Regions from separate parts of the Pseudomonas sp. S1_G07 genome, predicted to be linked through region 4. Evidence: predicted binding sites of a transcription regulator. Region 4 holds the regulator's gene; each other region holds the start of a gene.
What was found. The regulator sigma-54, encoded in region 4, starts transcription at its own class of promoters, with help from an activator protein. The targets are predictions, from matches to a motif close to ANTGGCATNNANNTTGCTNT.
Positions count from the first base shown of each region.

Region 1: the regulator sigma-54 is predicted to act here: its motif matches at 2,675-2,694, upstream of flgB (flagellar basal body rod protein FlgB).
Region 2: the regulator sigma-54 is predicted to act here: its motif matches at 3,045-3,064, upstream of AB4O05_RS25395 (circularly permuted type 2 ATP-grasp protein).
Region 3: the regulator sigma-54 is predicted to act here: its motif matches at 2,954-2,973, upstream of AB4O05_RS24220 (flagellar hook-length control protein FliK).

Region 1 covers NZ_CP162778.1:5,650,185-5,655,368, forward strand. The annotation lists gene flgE (flagellar hook protein FlgE) at 1-1,004, opposite strand, end outside; gene flgD (flagellar hook assembly protein FlgD) at 1,036-1,761, opposite strand; gene flgC (flagellar basal body rod protein FlgC) at 1,778-2,221, opposite strand; gene flgB (flagellar basal body rod protein FlgB) at 2,225-2,632, opposite strand; gene cheR (protein-glutamate O-methyltransferase CheR) at 2,945-3,772, opposite strand; gene AB4O05_RS25740 (chemotaxis protein CheV) at 3,817-4,749, opposite strand; gene flgA (flagellar basal body P-ring formation chaperone FlgA) at 4,843-5,184, shown strand, end outside.
Region 2 covers NZ_CP162778.1:5,585,323-5,590,506, reverse strand. The annotation lists gene AB4O05_RS25425 (aminotransferase-like domain-containing protein) at 1-103, shown strand, start outside; gene AB4O05_RS25420 (translation initiation factor 2) at 197-685, shown strand; gene AB4O05_RS25415 (YkgJ family cysteine cluster protein) at 849-1,103, shown strand; gene AB4O05_RS25410 (START domain-containing protein) at 1,145-1,750, shown strand; gene AB4O05_RS25405 (hypothetical protein) at 1,854-2,090, shown strand; gene AB4O05_RS25400 (ribonuclease E inhibitor RraB) at 2,304-2,645, shown strand; gene AB4O05_RS25395 (circularly permuted type 2 ATP-grasp protein) at 3,097-4,506, shown strand; gene AB4O05_RS25390 (alpha-E domain-containing protein) at 4,511-5,184, shown strand, end outside.
Region 3 covers NZ_CP162778.1:5,328,320-5,333,503, forward strand. The annotation lists gene fliM (flagellar motor switch protein FliM) at 1-731, opposite strand, end outside; gene fliL (flagellar basal body-associated protein FliL) at 741-1,244, opposite strand; gene AB4O05_RS24220 (flagellar hook-length control protein FliK) at 1,567-2,904, opposite strand; gene AB4O05_RS24225 (Hpt domain-containing protein) at 3,040-3,384, opposite strand; gene AB4O05_RS24230 (ATP-binding SpoIIE family protein phosphatase) at 3,415-5,133, opposite strand; gene AB4O05_RS24235 (STAS domain-containing protein) at 5,130-5,184, opposite strand, start outside.
Region 4 covers NZ_CP162778.1:2,040,319-2,045,502, forward strand. The annotation lists gene AB4O05_RS09310 (HPr family phosphocarrier protein) at 8-280, opposite strand; gene rapZ (RNase adapter RapZ) at 297-1,154, opposite strand; gene ptsN (PTS IIA-like nitrogen regulatory protein PtsN) at 1,157-1,621, opposite strand; gene hpf (ribosome hibernation-promoting factor, HPF/YfiA family) at 1,631-1,936, opposite strand; gene AB4O05_RS09330 (RNA polymerase factor sigma-54) at 2,012-3,505, opposite strand; gene lptB (LPS export ABC transporter ATP-binding protein) at 3,703-4,428, opposite strand; gene lptA (lipopolysaccharide transport periplasmic protein LptA) at 4,428-4,961, opposite strand; gene lptC (LPS export ABC transporter periplasmic protein LptC) at 4,948-5,184, opposite strand, start outside.

The DNA of each region.
Region 1 (5,184 bases), 2.5 Mb from region 4:
AACAGCACGCCGCTGCCGTCGATTTTCAGGCCGGTGATCTGGCCAGTGGCATAGCCGTCGGTAACCGGAGGGTTACGGTAGGTGGCCGAGTTGTACTGGGTGATGTTCGCCATGTTGATGGCGATGCCGGTAGGGTTGGCACTCGCGCCGTTTGCTTTCCACACACCATTGGTGACCGTGCCTGGCACCCAGCCGGTCAGGGTCAGGGTGGTGCTGGAAACACCACCGGTAACAATGCTCGTGAGTTTGCCGGCGCCGTCAAAGCTCAGCGTCGACGCCACTGGCGGAGTGGGAGGCGTGCCGCCCGTTGGCGATGAACCGTCCGGGTTGCGGCCATCAATCAGCGTATAGGCGTTCCATTTGTTACCGTCGGTTTTCACCAGGTATTGCACCATCGGGTGCGCATTGCCCTGGGCGTCATATAACGTGGTGCTGTACTGGGTGGTGAAGGTGCTGGTGTCCGCCGGGTTAAATGGCTTGAGCGTCTGGTCGATCACCGGCTCCGAGGAGTTCAGGTTACTGGTGGAATCCACCTTGGTGGACGCTTTGGGCGGCAGGTTCGACAGGTTCAGTTGCAGGTCGGTGAGGCCGCCCTTGGTGATTTTGCCGTTTTCATCCGCCGCATAGCCTTGCAGGCGCGAGGTACCGGTGTTGTTGGTGATGTAACCGTCTTTGTCGGCACGGAAGGCACCGCTGCGGGTGTATTCCAGCGAACCGTCGCTGCCCTTCTGTACGAAGAAGCCGCCGCCCTGGATCGCCATGTCCAGAATGCCGCCACTGCCGTTGACGTCGCCCTGGGTGAACTGCTGGGACACCGCCGCCAGGTTCACCCCGTTGCCGATGCTGTTCTGGCCGGTGCCGAGCTTGGATGCTGCATAGATGTCAGCGAATTCCGCACGGGACGACTTGAAGCCGGTGGTCGCGACGTTGGCGATGTTGTTGCCGGTCACGTCCAGTTGTTTGTTGGCCGCATAGAGGCCGCTAAGGCCGATATTAAAAGACATGTTTCTCTCCCTCTGCCGTAGTTAGCCGGCTCTATGTACCGATAGTCTGAATTTGCGACAGCTTGACGCTGCCCATGCCACCGGCAAGGTTCAGCAGCATTTCGCCGCCGGTCTTGCTCAGCGTCACGCTGGTTACGGTTGCCGGCAACGACGTTGCCAGGGCAACCGAGTCACCCTTGTCATTCTTGGTCGTGGCCGCAAAGGTGTAGGTGCCGGCTGGGGCAGCCTCACCTTTGTCGTTCTTGCCATCCCAGATAAAGTCCGAGGTGCCGGCGTTCTGGGCGCCCATATCGATGGTGCGCACCACCACGCCGTCTTTGTCGGTGATCTTGATCGAGACATTGCCGGTCGCCGCCGTCACCGCCACCGAACCGGTCATGCTCTTGCTGGTATCCACCAGGGCCTTGTCGGTCTGGGTGATGATCGAGCGCCCCACCAGCGACGATGCCTGCAGCGCTTGCGAGGAGCTGAAGTTGCTGGAGATCGAATTCACCGAATCGTTCAGCGTGTTGATGCCTTCCAGGCTGCTGAACTGCGCCAACTGGGCCACGAACGCGCCGTTGTCCTGAGGCGACAGCGGGTTCTGGTTTTTCAGTTGGGTCACCAGCAACTGCAGGAATGCGTCCTTGCCCAGCGACTGGTTGCCGGTCGCGGCCTTGGAGGCGTTGCTGAGATTGCTATTGTCTGTCGCGGTCTTGACCTTGGAATTGAAAAGGTCCTGGACTGCCGAGTTGTTTGACGTATCAACGATGGCCATTAGTTGGCGCCCCTTATCACTGACCCAGGGTCAGGACCTTCTGCATCATGGTTTTGGCGGTGTTCATCATTTCCGCATTGGTCTGGAACGAGCGACTGGCGGAGATCATGTCGGCCATTTCCTCGACCACATTGACGTTCGGGTAGTACACGTAGCCTTTTTCGTTCGCCGCCGGGTGATTTGGCTCGTAGCGGGCTTCAAGGTTGCTCTGGTCTTCGACCACGCCGAGCACCTGCACACCGGAGCCTGCGGCATCTTTTTCCTGGAACAGCGAATCGCCGCCGCCGTTCTGGCCGCCCTGGAACATGGTGGCGAACACCGGGTGACGGGCGCGGTAGGTCTGGTCAATGCTCGAAGACACGGTCTCGGCGTTGGCGATGTTACTGGCGACGGTGTTCAAACGCGTGGTCTGCGCACTCATGCCACTACCGGCAATATTGAAAACACTGGACAGGGACATGGCTTACTCTCCACGCAGGGCTGACATCAGCCCTTTGAATTTGCTGTTAAGCAGGGTAAAGCTGGCCTGAAAGTTCACCGAGTTCTCGGCATAGGCCGATTGCTCCAACTGGGCGTCGACGGTGTTCTGGTCGATCGACGGCTGCATCGGCGTGCGATACAGCAGCGACTCGTCACCACTGCTCAGGCCTTGCGCTTCAATATGACGGTTGTTGGTCAGGTTCAAGGCGAAGGTGCCGTTCTTGGTCTTGTCCTGCTGTGCAGCGAGCACGGCGGAGAAATCCAGGTCCCGAGCCTTGTAGTTCGGGGTGTCGGCATTGGCAATGTTGTTGGCCAGGACTTCGGCACGCTGGGCGCGAAAGCCCAGGGCTTGTTCGTGGATACCGAGCGCTTTATCGAAGCTGATGCTCATGGCGGAAACCTTTAGGCTGACCTGCTGTTCGTTAACAGGGCTATAGCAAGGCGCATGCCAATTCTTCAAGGGCCCATATATCAAGGGTTTGCGGGGAGCTTGCCGGCGGCGATGCCAGAAAAGCGGCAATGGGTTTCCGCGTGGCGCCAGTAAAGCGGCAATGGGGATTGCCGCTTTACTCCGGCTTGCCGCACAAACAAATGTGGGAGCTGGCTTGCCTGCGATAGCGCGGTACCTGCCGACATATTCATCGACTGACACACCGCCATCGCGGGCAAGCCCGGCTCCCACAGTTTGTATCGCGGATACCGGCTATTTGGCCTGGTAGATGATCCCCGGGCTGCACTGCACCATCTGGAAGTGATCGGGCAAGCCGTTCAGCGCTTCGGAAGCACCCAGGAACAGGTAGCCGCCACGCTTGAGGGTGCCGTGGATGCGCAACAGGATGTCTTTCTTCACTTCGGCCGAAAAGTAGATCAGCACATTGCGACAGAACACCATGTCGAACTTGCCCAGGCTGGCGTAGCTGTCGAGCAGGTTGAACGAGCGAAACTCCACTCGGCTCTTGATCGGCGCCTTGACCGCCCAACGCCCCGCCCCTTTCGGGTCGAAGTAACGTTGCAGGCGCTCCTGGGACAACCCACGGCCCAGGGCCAGGCTGTCGTACTCGCCCGTCTTGCAATTGGTGAGCATGGTGCTGGACAGGTCGGTGGCGACAATTTGCGCACCGGCCTTCAACTGGCCCATGTTGGTCCGTTCGAATTCATCGATGGCCATCGAAATCGAATACGGTTCCTGCCCCGAGGAGCAGGCCGCCGACCAGATGCGCAGGCGCTGTCCCGGGCTGGCCTTGATGGCCTCCGGCAGCACTTTGCTCTTGAGCACCTCAAAGGGGTAGGTATCACGAAACCACAGGGTTTCGTTGGTGGTCATGGCATCGACCACCATCTCCTTGAGGCCACTGCGCGGCTGGCTCTGGATACGCTGGACCAGCTCGCCCAGGGACTTGATACCCTGCTGCTCCAGCATTTTGTTAAGACGGCTGGATACCAGGTATTGCTTGTTTTCACCGAGCAAAATGCCACAGGCTTTTTCCAGGAAGACCCGGAACTGTTCAAAATCCAAATTACCTGTAGACACTGATACCGCCTCTAAAATCATAAGACTGCCAAGGGTGAAAACCCTCAGCTGTGATCTGCTGCCTTGATCCGGTCGACTACCCGGGATGCCAGGTCATCAGGACGGAATTTGGCCAGGAAGTCATCGGCACCGACCTTCTTGACCATCGCCTGGTTGAATACACCCGACAGCGAAGTATGCAGGATGATATGCAATTTTTGCATGCGTGGATCGTTGCGTATCTCGGCCGTCAGCGTATAGCCATCCATTTCCGGCATCTCGATGTCGGAAATCATCATCAAGAATTCTTCTTCCGGCTTCTTGCCTTCGTCCACCAGCTTGCGCAGGTAATCCAGCGCCTGGCGGCCATCATTGAGCGCCACCACTTCCACGCCGACGGTCTGCAGGCAGCGGGTCACCTGCTTACGCGCCACCGAGGAGTCATCCACCGTCAGCACGCGCAACGAAATCGCCTTATGCGCCGTCTCGGCGTCCACCACACCCACGGAGATCGATTCCGAGGTAGGAGCCACTTCGGCAAGGATCTTCTCCACGTCGATGATTTCCACCAACTGGTTATCCACTCGCGTCACCGCCGTGAGGTAGTGATCGCGGCCAGTGCCCTTGGGCGGCGGATGGATCTCCTCCCAGTTCATATTGACGATGCGTTCCACCGAACGTACCAGGAAACCCTGGGTCTTGGTGTTGTATTCGGTGATGATCACAAACGGGTTTTCACGGTCCTGCAGACCTGCCGAACTGGTGGCCAGGGCCAGGTCGAGAATCGGGATGGTCGCCCCACGAATATTGGCCACGCCGCACACCACCGGGCTGGACTTGGGCATGATCGTCAGCTTGGGGCATTGCAACACTTCCCGCACTTTGAACACGTTGATGCCATATAGCTGCTTGCCGTCGAGACGAAAAAGCAACAATTCCAGGCGATTCTGCCCTACCAGCTGTGTGCGCTGGTTTACTGCATCCATTACACCTGCCATGCCCAGACTCCTACGCTAAAACCTTTGGGGGTACGACGCGTACCCGACACTAAACGGCACGAGCTTTGCTGATGATTTGATATTTAGCTGGCCATGGTTATGAAAACGACAGTTTCCCGACGCCCTGACTTCACACCGTATCGCAGAACCCTCTGCGTGACGCTGGCGTTGCTTGCATTCAGCCTGGGCACCGCGGCCCGCGCAGACAACGTCACCTTGCCTGATCTACTTATCGGCGTCACCCAAGGGTTTCTTGAGTTCACTGTAGAAGATTATCTGGCGACCACACAGACACCGGGGCGTTATGAAATCCAGGTCAACACGTTGGACCCCCGTCTGCGTATGCCAATGTGCGACAAGGAATTGACAGCGTCCCTGGAAAGCCCCGCCCAACCCATCGGCCGCGTGACGGTACGGGTACGCTGCGACGGCGCC
Region 2 (5,184 bases), 2.6 Mb from region 4:
CCTCAACTGTGGCACGCCGTGGAACCGCGAGGCAGAGCGCGCGCTGATGACCCTGGGGATGCTGGCCAGCCAGTTGTGCCAGGAAACGGCGGCTGGCCTTTGAGGCACGCAAAGGACGTAACGCCGATCACCGCGCTTGTCATGCCGCGCACAACAAGCGAGCATATGGCCCTCTGCCGTTAATGCTGTAGGCAATATGACTTCGATTGTTCGCGCTGTGGTGGTGATTGGCCTGTTCAGCCTGTGCAACGTCAGCACAGCGCTGGCGGCAGCACCTGTGACTGAAGATAAGCCCGTCGCCAGCAGCCAGCAGACGCCCGCCGCGAAAAAAAGCGCCTCGGCCGAGCAAGCCGCCGCCGCGAAGAAAAAGGCCACGAAGAAAAAACGTGCGGCGACTGCGAAAAAGTCCAAGTCGGCCCAGGAAGTCGCACAGACCAAACTGCCACCGGCACAGTTGGACCTGTCACTGCCTTCGGACATGGTCAGGCATTTGCAGCCACTGGGCACGATGCCCCAGCCCAAGAGCGTCCCGTTGCTGCCGCCGATGTTTGGCGAAAAGCCGACCGACAACAGTGCTTTCCAGATCAACGGCCGCTTGCTCAGCAATGAGATGAAGCTGCAATTGCGTAACGAAGAACGACGCGAAGTCGAAGGCGCGGCGCTGGATTTCGAATTCAAACAGTAAACGTTTTCCTGTAAACGTGATCGGGTCGTCCGACCCTTTGTCGCAGACTGATCAGTCAGGTTTATGTTGTGCGAAAAAACCCTGTTACACCATTTTAAAACGGCTGTTTAAGGGCGTAATCTAGCCCGGCCATCCCTATTGAGTCGTCGAGGACCTGCTGGTCATGAATTGCCGTGAAGGCTGTGGCGCCTGCTGCATCGCCCCCTCCATCAGTTCGCCATTACCCGGAATGCCCAAGGGCAAACCGGCCGGTGAACGCTGCCTGCACCTGTCGGTCGAACACCTGTGCGAACTGTTCGGGCGCCCGGAACGACCGGCAGTGTGCAGTGATTTCAAGGCGGACATCGAGGTCTGCGGTACCGACCAGGCCGATGCGATCCGGTTGATCGGCTGGTGGGAGCAGATGACGGCGGCTTGATGGGCTTTACTATCGGAACTTCAACAATAAGGAATACAACAATGGGTTCGCTGAAACGAGTGGCTGTGCTGTGCGGTTTTACACTGTTGTTTGCTGTCACTGCCCAGGCTGAGGATTGGCAAATCGCCAAGGACGAAGACGGGATCAAAGTATCCCTGAGCGAAGTCGCCGGCTCCAAGTACAAGGCCTATCGCGGCGTGACCGTGATCAAGGCGCCCGTAGCCAGGATTGTTGCGTTACAGGAAGACGTGGCGGGCGCATGTTCCTGGATTCACGAATGCAAGTCGCAGAAACTGCTCAAGACCGAAGGTGACAAGAGCTGGACCTATACCCAATTCAACGCACCGTTCCCGGTGACCGATCGTGACTCCATCCTGGAGATCACCACCTCCAAGGCCGCCGACGGCAGCGTAACCCGCAAGCTGTTGGAAGTGCCGACCTATCAGCCGGAAGTCAAAGGCTACGTGCGTGTGGCTCAGGTTGAAGGTTTCTGGAAACTGGTGCCCAAAAGCGCCAACGAAACCGAAGTGACCTACCAGGTGCACACCGAACCAGGTGGCAGCGTGCCGTCGTGGCTGGCCAACAAGTTTGTAGTGGACGCGCCGTTCAACACGTTGAAAGCCTTGAAAGAACACGCTGAAAAGTAACCGTGGTTGATCCGGTGCCTCCTGACGTGAGTGGAACGTTTGCCAAGCCCACAAGGTCCAGATAGTTGTGAGCCCACACATGGGTTTTATCGAGGAGGCACCGATGCAAAAGTGGCAGATTACCTTCGTTGATGACCACGGCGTGCAGTCCGTGGAGCAGTTCGCCTGCGAACAAAAGCCCAGCCTCGAAGATGCAGCACATATGATTCGCAACAAGCTGGTGCCGGTCGCCGCAGAACTGGATCTCAATGACCTGGAGGGCCGTAAACCCGAACCCACGGTCAAAATCCTCAAAGACCAGAACAGTATCCAGATCCTCGACATTTCTCCCGCCGCCTGAATATTCCCTGTATGCCAACCAAGCGCCTCTGGTGGAGGTGATAGCTTCGCGCTACTCTGCAGATGAGATCAGCGAATGAATCGCTAAGGTCTGGTCTTGTCAGCTACATGCTTGTTTTCCATCGGTAAGGTCATTGCCGTAGTACCTACGCCAGTACGGCGTGGGCTTCGGGAAACACGGAAAGTCTATCCATCGGTTTGAGGAGGACGTTTCATGAGCACAGCCTATCAAGAAGACATCAGCACCAACGTCCTGCGCCGCATGAAAGAAGGCGGCTTCGATTTTTCACGTTTCCACCCCATCGAGTTCTACGCCATTTTCCCGGATGAGGAACGGGCGCGCAGGGCTGCGGGTGAGTTTCGTGGAGAATCCCTGAATGCCCAGGTCAGCGCGCGCGACGATGGCGCCTGGTACCTGGAGTTGAGCAAAATCATGTTCGCAACCTACGACGGCATAGGAGACTTCGAGCAAGACTTTGAAGCAGTGGTAGAGCCACTGGGTGGGATCATCGAAGGCTGGGGCGTCAAGCAGGAGGTGCGTGGGTTACCCATGTAGTGACATGACACACACAGCGTATCGGCTGGCCTTCGGGTCGGCCGATTTTGTTTGTGCGGCGGGAAAACCAGCCGGAGCGTGCGCGCCTGTTTTGCGCACCCCAAAAAAAGCCACCCAAAGTGGGTGGCTGAAGGGAAGACCGAGGAGCCGGTCGGTACACGAAGTGACACGGTACCGATGCAGCGAGGGGTGATGCTGTAGGACGCGTCCTGTTCAGCAGAGAGTTGCGATTATCCGCAGCCGCGGACGAGCAGTGAAATCAACTGTAGCTATGCTGTTGATAGTCAAAGCCCGCGTTACGATGAAGCAAGGGCGATGGCGCCGGGCGTTCCGCGCACCAGGACGGTGCGTTAACGTCCTCATATTTATTCAACTAATTGATTTATAAGTGTTTATGCCGATGGCACGGGCCTTGCGAAGGTTCTTGCGTCCAAGTGACAAGGAGTACGGCATGATCCGCACTTATTACGATGAAATGTATGACGGGGCAGGGCAGGTTCGCCCTCATTACCGTGAATTTGCCCGTTGGTTGGCCGACACCCCAGCGGAATTGCTGGCCCAGCGCCGGCGCGAAGCCGATTTACTGTTTCACCGCGCCGGGATCACCTTCACCCTCTATGGCGACGAACAAGGCACCGAACGCCTGATCCCCTTCGACACCATCCCGCGCAGCATTCCGGCGAGCGAATGGCGGATTGTCGAGCGCGGATGCATTCAACGGGTCAAGGCGCTGAACATGTTTCTCGCCGACCTGTACCACGACCAGCGCATCATCAAGGCCGGGATCATCCCCGCCGAACAGGTACTGGCCAACGAGCAATACCAGTTGGCGATGCAGGGTCTGAACCTGCACCGCGACCTTTATTCCCACATCTCCGGGGTCGACCTGGTGCGCGACGGTGACGGCACCTACTACGTGCTGGAAGACAACCTGCGTACGCCGAGCGGTGTCAGCTACATGCTCGAAGACCGCAAGATGATGATGCGCCTGTTCCCCGAGCTGTTCGCCGCCCAGCGCATCGCGCCGATCGACCACTACCCGAACCTTTTGCTCGACACCCTGAAAAGCTCCAGCCCCCTGGATAACCCCAGCGTGGTGGTGCTGACCCCGGGCCGTTTTAACAGTGCGTTCTTTGAACACGCGTTCCTGGCCCGGGAAATGGGTGTGGAACTGGTGGAAGGTGCCGATCTGTTCGTGCGCGATGACCGCGTGTTCATGCGCACCACCGATGGCCCCAAGGCGGTGGACGTGATCTACCGTCGCCTGGATGACGCGTTCCTCGACCCGCTGGCGTTCAACCCGGACTCCATGCTCGGCGTGCCCGGCCTGCTCGCCGCGTACCGCTCGGGCAATGTCGTGCTGGCCAACGCGATTGGCACCGGGGTGGCCGACGACAAGTCGGTGTATCCCTTTGTCACCGAGATGATCCGTTTTTACCTGGACGAAGAACCGATCCTTCAGAACGTCCCGACCTTCCAGTGCCGCAAGCCCGACGAATTGTCCCACGTGCTGGCCAACCTGCCGGACCTGGTGGTGAAGGAAACCCAAGGCTCCGGCGGCTACGGCATGCTGGTTGGCCCGGCGTCCACAACGGCGGAAATCGAAGCCTTCCGTGCGCGTATCAAGGCCAAGCCCCACGCTTATATCGCACAGCCGACCCTGTGTTTATCCACCTGCCCGACCTTCGTCGACAACGGTATCGCCCCGCGCCATATCGACCTGCGGCCATTTGTGCTATCCGGCAAGGAAACCCGCGTGGTGCCGGGCGGCCTGACCCGCGTGGCATTGCGTGAAGGTTCGCTGGTGGTCAATTCGTCCCAGGGCGGCGGGACCAAAGACACCTGGGTGGTCGAGGACTGATGCCATGTTGAGTAGAACTGCCTCGGATTTATACTGGATGTCGCGCTATCTGGAGCGCGCCGAAAACCTGGCGCGCATGCTCGATGTCAGCTATTCGCTGTCGCTGATGCCCCAGGATGGGCGCGGCGATGGCCTGCACGAATTGGCCATGCCGCTGCTGATCACCGGCACCTTGGAGGATTACCGCGAGCGCCACGGTCCATTGCATGCCGAACGCCTGCTGCATTTCTTTGCCCTCGACGCGGCCAACCCGGCCAGCATCTACAGCTGCCTCGGCGCCGCGCGCGCGAGTGCCCATGCTGTGCGTGGGCGAATCACCGCTGACATGTGGGAAAACATCAACGCCACGTGGCTGGAAATTCGTGACATCGCCCAGCAAGGCCTCAGCCGCTATGGCATGAGCCGTTTCTGCGAGTGGGTCAAGGAGCGCTCCCATCTGTTCCGGGGCGCCACCTACGGCACCATCATGCGCAACGATGCCTTCCGTTTCATTCGCCTGGGCACCTTTATCGAACGGGCCGACAACACCCTGCGCCTGCTGGACGCGCGTTACGAAATGGCCGGCGACCAGGCGGAGGCGGTCACCGACGGCACGGCCCATGCCTACTATCAGTGGAGCGCGTTGTTGCGCGCGCTGTCGTCATTCGAGGCCTACACCGAGATCTATCGCGATGCGCC
Region 3 (5,184 bases), 2.8 Mb from region 4:
CAGCGTTCGTCCTGATCGTCCACGTCGGACTGGAAACCGGCGTCGAGCATCTCGCGCACCGGCTCGATCATCGAGTACGGCATGGTCACGTGCAGGTCGCCGCCACCGCCATCGAGTTCGATGTGGAAGGTGGAGACCACAATGGCTTCGCTGGGGCCGACGATGTTGGCCATGGCCGGGTTCACTTCCGAGTTGATGTACTCGAAATTGACTTCCATGATCGCCTGCCAGGCTTCCTTCAAGTCGATGAAGGCTTGCTCCAGCACCATGCGCACCACCCGCAGCTCGGTGGGGGTGAATTCACGGCCCTCGATCTTGGCATGACGGCCGTCACCGCCGAAGAAGTTGTCCACCAGCTTGAACACCAGCTTGGCGTCGAGGATGAACAGGGCGGTGCCACGCAGCGGCTTGATCTTGACCAGGTTGAGGCTGGTGGGCACGTACAGCGAATGCACGTATTCGCCGAACTTCATCACCTGCACGCCGCCCACCGCCACGTCCGCCGAACGACGCAGCATGTTGAACATGCTGATGCGGGTGTAGCGGGCGAAACGTTCGTTGATCATTTCCAGCGTCGGCATGCGTCCACGGACGATGCGATCCTGGCTGGTCAGGTCATAACTTTTGACGCTGCCGGGCTCGGCAGCCATTTCGGTCTGTACCAGACCATCGTCCACACCGTGCAACAGTGCGTCGATTTCATCCTGGGACAGCAGGTCTTGCACGGCCATGTCGTGGTCCTACTGCAATACGAAGTTAGTGAAGAGCGCCTGTTCGATCACGACTTTGCCGAGCTCTTTCTGGGCCACTTCCTGCACGCTGGCAGTGACCTTCTGGCGCAGCATTTCCTGGCCCACCGGGGTGGCCAGGGCATCGAAACTCTGGGCGGAGAACAGCATCACCAGGTTGTTGCGGATCACTGGCATGTGCACTTTGAGTGCTTCCAGGTCCGCTGCGTTACGCGCCAGCAAGGTGATGCTCACCTGCAGATAACGTTGACGACCATTCTGGTTGTAGTTGGCGACAAAGGCCGGAAGCATCGGCTCGAAGATTGCCGGTTGCTTGACGTTAGTGGCGGTCTCGGCAGCAGGTGCCGCTTTGCTTGCGTTGGTGTGCATGATGTACCAGGTGCCACCCACCGACGCGCCGATGGCCAGGAGCAGGCCCACGACGATTAGCAGGATAAGCTTGAGCTTGCCTTTGCCTGCGGGTGCTTTTACTGCTGCGTCGTCGCTCTTCGCCATGCCAATAATCCGTCACTATTCGGGGATTCATAGATCTACGGAAAGGCAAGAGCAAGTGTTATGCCAGAGTTGTCTGGGCAATCTGGAGAATGGCGCGGGCCAAGGAACACCACCGGTCAAATATGGGAGGCCCCACTCCCTCTTCGACGTAGCGCTGTCGAGCAGCAAACGGGAATCCTGTGGCGAGCGGGCTTGGCGAATCGTCGCACCACCCGCTCGCCACAAAAATGCGCTCGACTGAAATGGCTATGCAACTCCGGACCTCAGGGTGAAGTTTCAACCCTTTAAAATCAGCTCCACACTGGCAGAGTTTCGACAGAAATCAGGCGTAGTAGTCGACGGCGCTGGAGCCGACCACCGTCGAGGTCACCGGCGCCATCGCTTCAGCCACATCGACGTGGCTGCCGCTGTCACCGCCGTCAACGCGACCGCCACTGTTGCCCACGCCACGTGTCTGCGCTTGCTGTTGCTGCTGCTCCTGGCCACGGGACTGATCGGACACGTTGACGTCCACCTGCCCCATGCCCTGCTGCGCGAACATCTCCCGCAGGCGACCGGACTGGCTTTCCAGGGCTTCACGCACCACCGCGTGGGCGCTCATGAAGCTGACCTGGGCCTGCTGGTCGGCCGTCATATTGACCTTGATATCCAGGCGTCCAAGCTCAGCCGGCTGCAACTGGATCTCCGCCGATTTGAGGCTGGCGCTGGACAGGTACATCACGCGGTTGACGATTTCGTCGGTCCAGCCGCTCTGGTGCATGGCCAACGGCGCATTGACGACCGGCGGCAAGGCGTTGGCGGTTTTCGGCGTGGCCGCCTGGGTCAGGGCCGCCAGGCGATTGGCGAAGTCATCGACGCGGGTGTCGCTGCTGGCGCTCTTCAGGTCCTTGAGGCCTTCTTCGATCAGACCGCCGAAGGCCTTGTCGCCACCCTGGCCGGTGCTGTCCTTGGTGGCTTGCTGATCGACCATCGTGGCCAGGCCGGCGGCAAAGTTCTGTGCGGCGGTCGGCTGGTCCTGGGAGGTCGTCGGCGCGGTCTTTGCCGGCGCCTGGCTGCTGGCCGAGACATGCCCACCCTGCTCCATCGCCAGGCGCACGGCCGGCATGGCGTCCAGAGGATCGGCCTCAGGGTCGAACGCCGGCTTGGCCTCCTCGGTGGCCGCGATCGGTGCAGCAGCCACAGGCTGAGCCTTGTCATCCTTGGCTGACGCCACAGGCGCCGGGGTTTCCACCGGCACCGGAACGGCTACCGGGGTGACAGCGGCGATCATGGCCGGATCGACCACTGGATCAACCGGCGGCTGTTGCACCAGGGTCGGGTCGACGGGTGCGGCGTCATCGGTGCTGGCGCTGTCGTCGGCGGTGGCCGCTGGCTTGGCAGGCAAGGTATTGCCGCTATCGGCAACCGTCGGCGTGCTGGCGGCAGGCGTGTCGCTGCTGACCGCCGGCTTGGCGCTGGGGTCAGAAGGCTTGTCCCGCGTGGGCTTGGGCGCGTTGTCGTCAGACTTGGCGGTGGGTTTCGCGCCTTGGTTGGCGAACACTTGAGCGAAGCCAGGGCCCTTGTCCCGTGGGTCCGCGGCCGCTACCGACGGGGTGGCGACGGGCGCTTGAGGCTTGGCCGCGGGGGCAGCCTGAAGAAGCGAATTGGGAGCGACTGGCATAGGTAAAGGTCTCCACTGCATGAAGGTCGGGGATGCAGTATCAGGAGGTAGAGCAAGAGTCGGGCCAAGTTTTTCGGGAGCGCGTCAGCCCGTGTGCCCATGCGTTTTTGCGGTAATGGAAAGGTGCTCGGTCAATCACATCTGAAACCGCTGCCGCTCCGACTCATACAGCGGCCTCACCAGCGCAAACTCATGATCAATCTGATCGACCAGCGCCCCCAGGTCCGCTGTGGACTCAACGGATTCCACCTCCAGGCGCTGGCACAACTGCGCCAGCCGCACCGCTCCGAGGTTGCCGCTGCTGCCCTTGAAGCTGTGCGCGATCCGCCCCAAGGCCTTGGCGTCATCGCGCGCCTTGCGCAGGGCTTCGATGCGCTTTTGCGAGTCATCGAGGAAGGTCTCGAGCAACTTGGGATACTCGTCTTCCATCACTTCCTGCAAACCCGACAACACCTCGGGGTCCATATGTATATCAACCACTTGCTCGCTCCCTGATCAAGAATCGCTGGATTATGCCAGAGCCCCCCAGGAAAACTCTACGCAGACACTGCGCCCGCCATCGGACCAGCGCACATCGTCACTCAGCCGGCGCACCAGGTTCAGGCCTCGACCAGACAGGCGGTCGACGTCGAGGGGTCGCGCCAGCACGGCTTCCACGTCGAACCCGGGGCCGCTGTCTTCGAGACGCAGGGCCAGGGTGCCGCCCGTCACGGTCGGCGCCACATGCACATGCACCCGCACGTAGCCGCTGTTCAACCGCGCCAGGCGGTCATTGCGCTGGCGATAATACTCGGCAAAGCCCTGGGCATCGCATTTGAGCCGCGAGTCCAGGCCCAGCACGCCGTGCTCCAGTGCATTGGAATACAACTCGGCCATCACACTGTAGAGCGCGCCGCTCTGCTCGCGCAGGCCATGGACCTCCAGCAGCAGTTGCAACAGGTAGGGCAATGGGTTGTAACGCTTGAGCGTCTCGGCGCGGAATTCGAAACTTGCCGACCAGTCCAGTGGGCATGACTGGCCGCTGTCGGCATACAACGGCCCCGTCGCCCGCAGCGACTGGCCGGGCCGCAGGGTAATTTCCACCATGCTGACGTCATCCCGCGCCTCACCGCAAAATGCCGCCAGGGCCTGTTCGATATCCTCGAACAACCGGTCCGGTTCGCGGTTGGCGGCGAAGACCTGCTGCAACCGCTCAGTGCCAAACAATTGGTCGTTGGCATCGGCGGTATCCAGCACACCATCGGAGAGCAGGAACACTCGATCCCCCAACGTCATGGGCCAGACTTCAGTGCGGTCATCAAAGGCTTGCGCCGACAGCACCCCCAATGGCAAATGCCGCGACTGCAGTGGCGTACGCTTGCCGCTGGCGACTTCATGCACGTAGCCGTCAGGCATGCCGCCGTTCCACACCTCCACCGCTCGTCGTTCGGTACTCAGGCACAACAGGGTGGCGCAACAGAACATGTCCACCGGCAGGATGCGCTTGAGCTTGGCGTTCATCTCCCGCAGGATCTGCGTCAGGCCATAGCCCTTGGCCGTCATGCCGTAGAACACTTCCGCCAGCGGCATGGCCCCCACTGCCGCCGGCAGACCATGGCCGGTGAAGTCGCCCAGCAGCGCGTGCATATCGCCCGACGGCGTGTAGGCCGCCAGCAGCAGGTCGCCGTTGAACAGCGCATAGGGCGATTGCAGGTAGCGAATATTCGGCGCGGCGTTGATACAGCCGGAATGGGCGACCTTATCGAACACCGCCTTGGCCACCCGCTGCTCATGCAGCAGGTAGTCATGATGCCTGGCGATCAGGTCGCGCTGCTGCAACACCGTGGCCTGCAGGCGACGCAGGCGATCCATGGCATTGATCTTGGCGGCCAGGATCAGCGGGTTGTAGGGCTTGGGCAGAAAATCATCGCCGCCGGCGTCCAGGCACTCGGCCAGGGCAGCGCTCTCGCGCAAGGAGGTGAGGAAGATAATCGGGACCAGTGCTTCCCCCGCCAGTTGCTTGATCCACCGCGCGGCGGCAAAGCCATCCATCACGGGCATCATCGCGTCCATCAACACCAGTTGCGGGCGCTCACGGGCAAAGACTTCAACGGCCTCCTCGCCGTTGCTCGCGGTGAGCACCTGGTGCCCCTGGCGCCTCACAATGGTGGACAGCAACAGCAGGTCGGCGGCGCTGTCTTCGGCAATCAGGATCGTCAGCGCCTCCACTACCGAAGCCACGGCACTCAACGAATGTCGAACAGTTGGTTGAAGTTGGAGATCGCAAGAATCTTTTGCACG
Region 4 (5,184 bases):
GGATGGGTTATTCGCCTTCGTCGAATTTGTTATTGATCAACTCCACCAGTGCATCCAGTGCGTCCTGTTCCTCTTCGCCTTCGGTACTCAAGTGAATCTTGGTGCCTTTGCCGGCCGCCAGCATCATCATGGCCATGATGCTTTTGCCATCGACCATGGAGTCTGGAGTACGCCCGGCGCGAATCTGGCAAGGAAACTTACCGGCAACGCCGACGAACTTGGCTGAGGCCCGGGCGTGCAAACCCAGCTTGTTGATGATTTCAATTTCACGAGCAGGCATCGCGGGGGTGTTCCTTTCAGCTAAGGTCGCGGTGGCGAACCTGGACATTCTTTAGGGTTTGTTGCAGTACCTGGCCCAGGCGTTCGGTCAGGTAGACAGAGCGGTGGTGGCCGCCAGTACAGCCGATGGCAATGGTGACATAGGCCCGGTTGCTCGCGGCGAAGCGCGGCAGCCATTTGAGCAAGTAGCTGGAAATATCCTGGAACATTTCCTCCACGTCCGGTTGCGCCGCCAGGTACTCGGCCACTGGCTGGTCCAACCCGGACTGCTCACGCAATTCCGGCTTCCAGTAGGGGTTGGGCAGGCAGCGTACATCGAACACCAAATCCGCATCTACCGGCATGCCACGCTTGAAGCCAAACGACTCTACGAGAAACGCCGTACCCGGCTCCGGCTGGTTCAGCAGGCGCAGCTTGATCGCATCGCGCAGCTGATACAGGTTGAGGCTGGTGGTGTTGATCTTGAGGTCGGCGAGGTCAATGATCGGTCCCAGCAGCTTGGTTTCGTCCTCGATGGCTTCCGCCAGGGAGCGGTGGGGGCTGCTGAGGGGGTGGCGACGACGGGTCTCGGAGAAGCGCTTGAGCAGCGTCTCCTCGTCGGCATCCAGATACAGCACGTCGCAATGAATGTGCTTGGCGCGCACCTCTTCGAGCAATTCCGGGAACCGCGTGAGGTGGCTGGGCAGGTTGCGGGCGTCAATCGAAACGGCGACCAGGGGTTGCGCCAGTTCGGTATGGATCAGCGCACGCTCCGCCAACTCCGGCAGCAAGCCGGCCGGCAGATTGTCGATGCAATAGAAGCCGCTGTCCTCGAGAACATTGAGGGCGGTACTTTTACCCGAGCCTGAACGGCCGCTGACGATGATCAAACGCATGATTACTGCCTGTTTTGTTCATCCAGGACAACTTGGTACAGGGCCTCGTTGCTGTTGGCACTGCGCAGCTTGTCGCGTACGTCCTCGCGGTCGAGCATGCTGGCGATCTGCCGGAGCAGTTCCAGGTGTGCATCGGTGGCGGCCTCTGGCACCAGCAGAACAAACAGCAGGTCGACCGGGGCGCCGTCGATGGCGTCGAAATCGATGGAGGCTTCCAGATGCAGGAGGGCGCTGACGGGCGTATCACAGCCTTTGAGGCGACAGTGAGGAATAGCGATGCCATTGCCAAAACCGGTGGAGCCGAGTTTTTCACGGGCAACCAGTGCCTCGAAGACATCTTGCATCTCCAGATCCGGCACTTCGCGGTGGATCAGCTTGGCAATTTCTTCGAGGGCTTTCTTCTTGCTGCCGCCCGGCACGTTCACGAGTGAACGGCCGGGGGTCAGGATGGTTTCAAGTCGGATCATGGGGGGGAGTTAACGACCTGTACCTTGCATCAGGTGCAGATTCTTTTCCTTATGCTTTATGAGTTGACGATCGAGCTTGTCGTAGAGCGAATCAATCGCCGCGTACATATCTTCATGTTCCGCATTGGCGACGAGCTTGGCATTCGGTACGTGCAGGGTGGCTTCGATTTTCTGCTTGAGCTTATCGACCTCCATGATGACCTGCACGTTGGTGATCTTGTCAAAATGCCCCGCAAGCTTGTTCAGCTTGCTCTCGGTGTACTCGCGCAGGGGCTTGGTGACTTCCAGTTGGTGTCCACTGATGTTGACTTGCATACAGCTTCTCCTTCGTTGCCAGTGCATAAAGCGGCGGGTAGGAATACCCGCCACTGGAACGCTGTGGCCCGCCCGTCACATCAAACGCTTACGCTCGCTGGAAGGCGCGATCCCGAGGGATTCGCGGTACTTGGCGACGGTTCGACGGGCGACCTGAATGCCTTGTGCCTCCAGTAAACCAGCGATCTTGCTGTCACTCAACGGCTTTTTCTGATTTTCCGCGGCAACCAGTTTTTTGATGATCGCGCGGATCGCCGTGGACGAGCATTCGCCGCCTTCGGAGGTGCTGACATGGCTGGAGAAAAAGTATTTCAGCTCATATATACCCCGTGGGGTATGCATGAATTTTTGCGTGGTTACCCGGGAAATCGTCGATTCATGCATGCCAACCGCCTCGGCGATGTCATGCAGGACCAAAGGCTTCATCGCTTCGTCACCGTACTCCAGGAAGCCGCGCTGGTGCTCGACGATCTGGGTGGCGACTTTCATCAGGGTTTCGTTGCGACTCTGCAGGCTCTTGATGAACCAGCGGGCCTCCTGCAACTGGTTGCGCATGAAGGTGTTGTCGGCGCTGGTATCGGCGCGACGTACAAAACCTGCGTATTGCGGGTTGACCCGCAGGCGTGGCACTGACTCCTGGTTCAGCTCCACGAGCCAGCGCTCGTTATCCTTGCGTACGATCACGTCAGGGACCACGTATTCAGCTTCACTGGACTCGATTTGCGAGCCCGGGCGCGGGTTGAGGCTCTGCACCAGCTCGATCACCTGGCGCAACTCGTCTTCCTTGAGCTTCATGCGGCGCATCAGTTGACTGTAGTCACGGCTGCCCAGCAGGTCGATGTAATCGGTGACCAGGCGCTGTGCTTCGGCGAGCCAAGGGGTCTTGGCCGGTAACTGACGCAGTTGCAGCAAGAGGCACTCGCCAAGAGTGCGCGCGCCGATACCGGCCGGCTCGAATTGTTGGATGCGGTGCAGGACGGCTTCGATTTCGTCCAGCTCGATGTCCAGTTCCGGGTCGAAGGCCTCAAGGATCTCGTCGAGTGTCTCGTCCAGATAGCCCTGGTTATTGATGCAGTCGATCAGGGTGACGGCGATCAGCCGATCGGTATCCGACATCGGCGCAAGATTCAGTTGCCACAACAGATGGCTCTGCAGGCTTTCGCCTGCGGAAGTGCGGGTCGTGAAATCCCACTCGTCATCATCATTGCTGGGCAGGCTGCTGGCGCTGGTCTGGTAGACGTCCTCCCAGGCGGTATCCACCGGCAGCTCGTTGGGGATGCGTTCGTTCCAATCGCCTTCCTCGAGGTTATCCACCGTAGGGGCGGTTTCCTGGTAGGAGGGTTCCTGCACGTCGGAATTGGGTTTTTGCTCGATGTTGTCGGCCAGGGGGTCTGCATTATCGAAGTCGTCGCCTTCTTCCTGGCGTTCGAGCATCGGATTGGACTCCAGGGCCTCCTGGATTTCCTGTTGCAGGTCCAGGGTCGACAATTGGAGCAGGCGGATGGCCTGTTGCAGCTGCGGTGTCATCGTCAGCTGCTGGCCCATTCTCAGGACTAGCGATGGTTTCATGGCAGGGGCTTAACACCTTATTCGCCGGCGCAATGCGCCATCCACGACAGGGCGCGTGAGCGCCAAACATAAGCAAATTATATGCCTGATATCGAAGGTTTTGCCTAGAGCGCAGTAACAATAAAAATCCGAAGGTTTTCATTGACTCCCGCGCTTCGGGCAAACGACCTGCCACCACCGTGTTTGCACTGGCAGGTTTACAGGCGGAACTCGTGACCCAGGTACACTTCCTTGACCAGTTCGTTGGCCAGGATGGTGGCAGAGTCGCCTTCGGCGATCAGTTGGCCATCGTTGACGATATAGGCTGTTTCGCAGATATCGAGGGTCTCACGTACGTTGTGGTCGGTGATCAACACACCAATACCCTTGGCCTTGAGATGATGGATGATCTGCTTGATGTCGCCGACCGAAATGGGGTCGACGCCCGCGAACGGTTCGTCCAGCAGGATGAACTTGGGCGCGGTGGCCAGGGCGCGGGCAATTTCCACGCGGCGGCGCTCACCACCGGACAGGCTCATGCCAAGGTTGTCGCGGATGTGGTTGATGTGGAATTCCTGCAGCAGGCTTTCCAGCTCCTGCCGGCGGCCGTCGCGGTCGAGTTCTTTGCGGGTCTCAAGGATGGCCATGATGTTGTCGGCCACCGAGAGCTTGCGGAAGATCGACGCTTCCTGAGGAAGATAGCCGATACCGGCACGAGCGCGGCCGTGCATGGGCTGGTGGCTGACATCCAGGTCGTCGATCAGCACGCGCCCCTGGTCCGCCTGGACCAGGCCGACGATCATGTAGAAGCACGTGGTCTTGCCGGCGCCGTTGGGGCCGAGCAGGCCGACGATCTGGCCACTGTCGATCGACAGGCTGACATCGCGCACGACCTGACGGCTTTTATAGGCCTTGGCCAGATGCTGGGCTTTCAGGGTTGCCATTACTCGGCCTTCTTCTTCGGCTGGATAACCATGTCGATACGCGGACGTGGCGCGGTTACCTTGGTGCCATTGGCGCGACCGGCGTTGGCCACCTGTTTCACGGTGTCATAGGTGATCTTCTCACCTTCCGTGGAGTTGCCATCGGGGCTGAGCACCTTGGCCTGGTCGATCAGCACGATACGGTTTTGCTGGGCGTGATACTGGATGGTCTTGCCGTAGCCCTTCATCGGGCCGGTGTCGGTAGCGGACTGCTTCTGTTCGAAGTAGGCCAGGTTGCCCACCGACGTCACCACGTCAATGTCGCCTGCCGGGGTGCGCGTCAATGTCACTGTGTTGCCGGTGATCTTCATTGAACCCTGGGTGATGATCACGCCGCCCGTATAGGTGGCGACGCCTTGCTTGTCATCCAGTTGCGCATCGTCTGCCGAAATATGGATCGGTTGCTGGCTATCGTTCGGCAGAGCCCAGGCGCTCACGCTTCCCAGTGCTGCGCCCAGACTGAGCAAAATAGGGAGAGTTTTAACGAGCCTCATACTGTCCTCTTACGTTCGATAGCAGGTGTATCCTGCTTTCTTTCAAATACGCTTTCATTCCCTTGCCAGTCGATACACCGCCAGCGCCGTCGATTCTAACGTCTTGCTCGGTCTGCGCATATTGCTTCTGCGGGAATACGGTCATGCGACTGGAAGTAATCACCGTGTCGCGGTTCTGGGCGTCGGTGCGTGCGACGCGCACCGAGTCAATCAGTTCCACCTC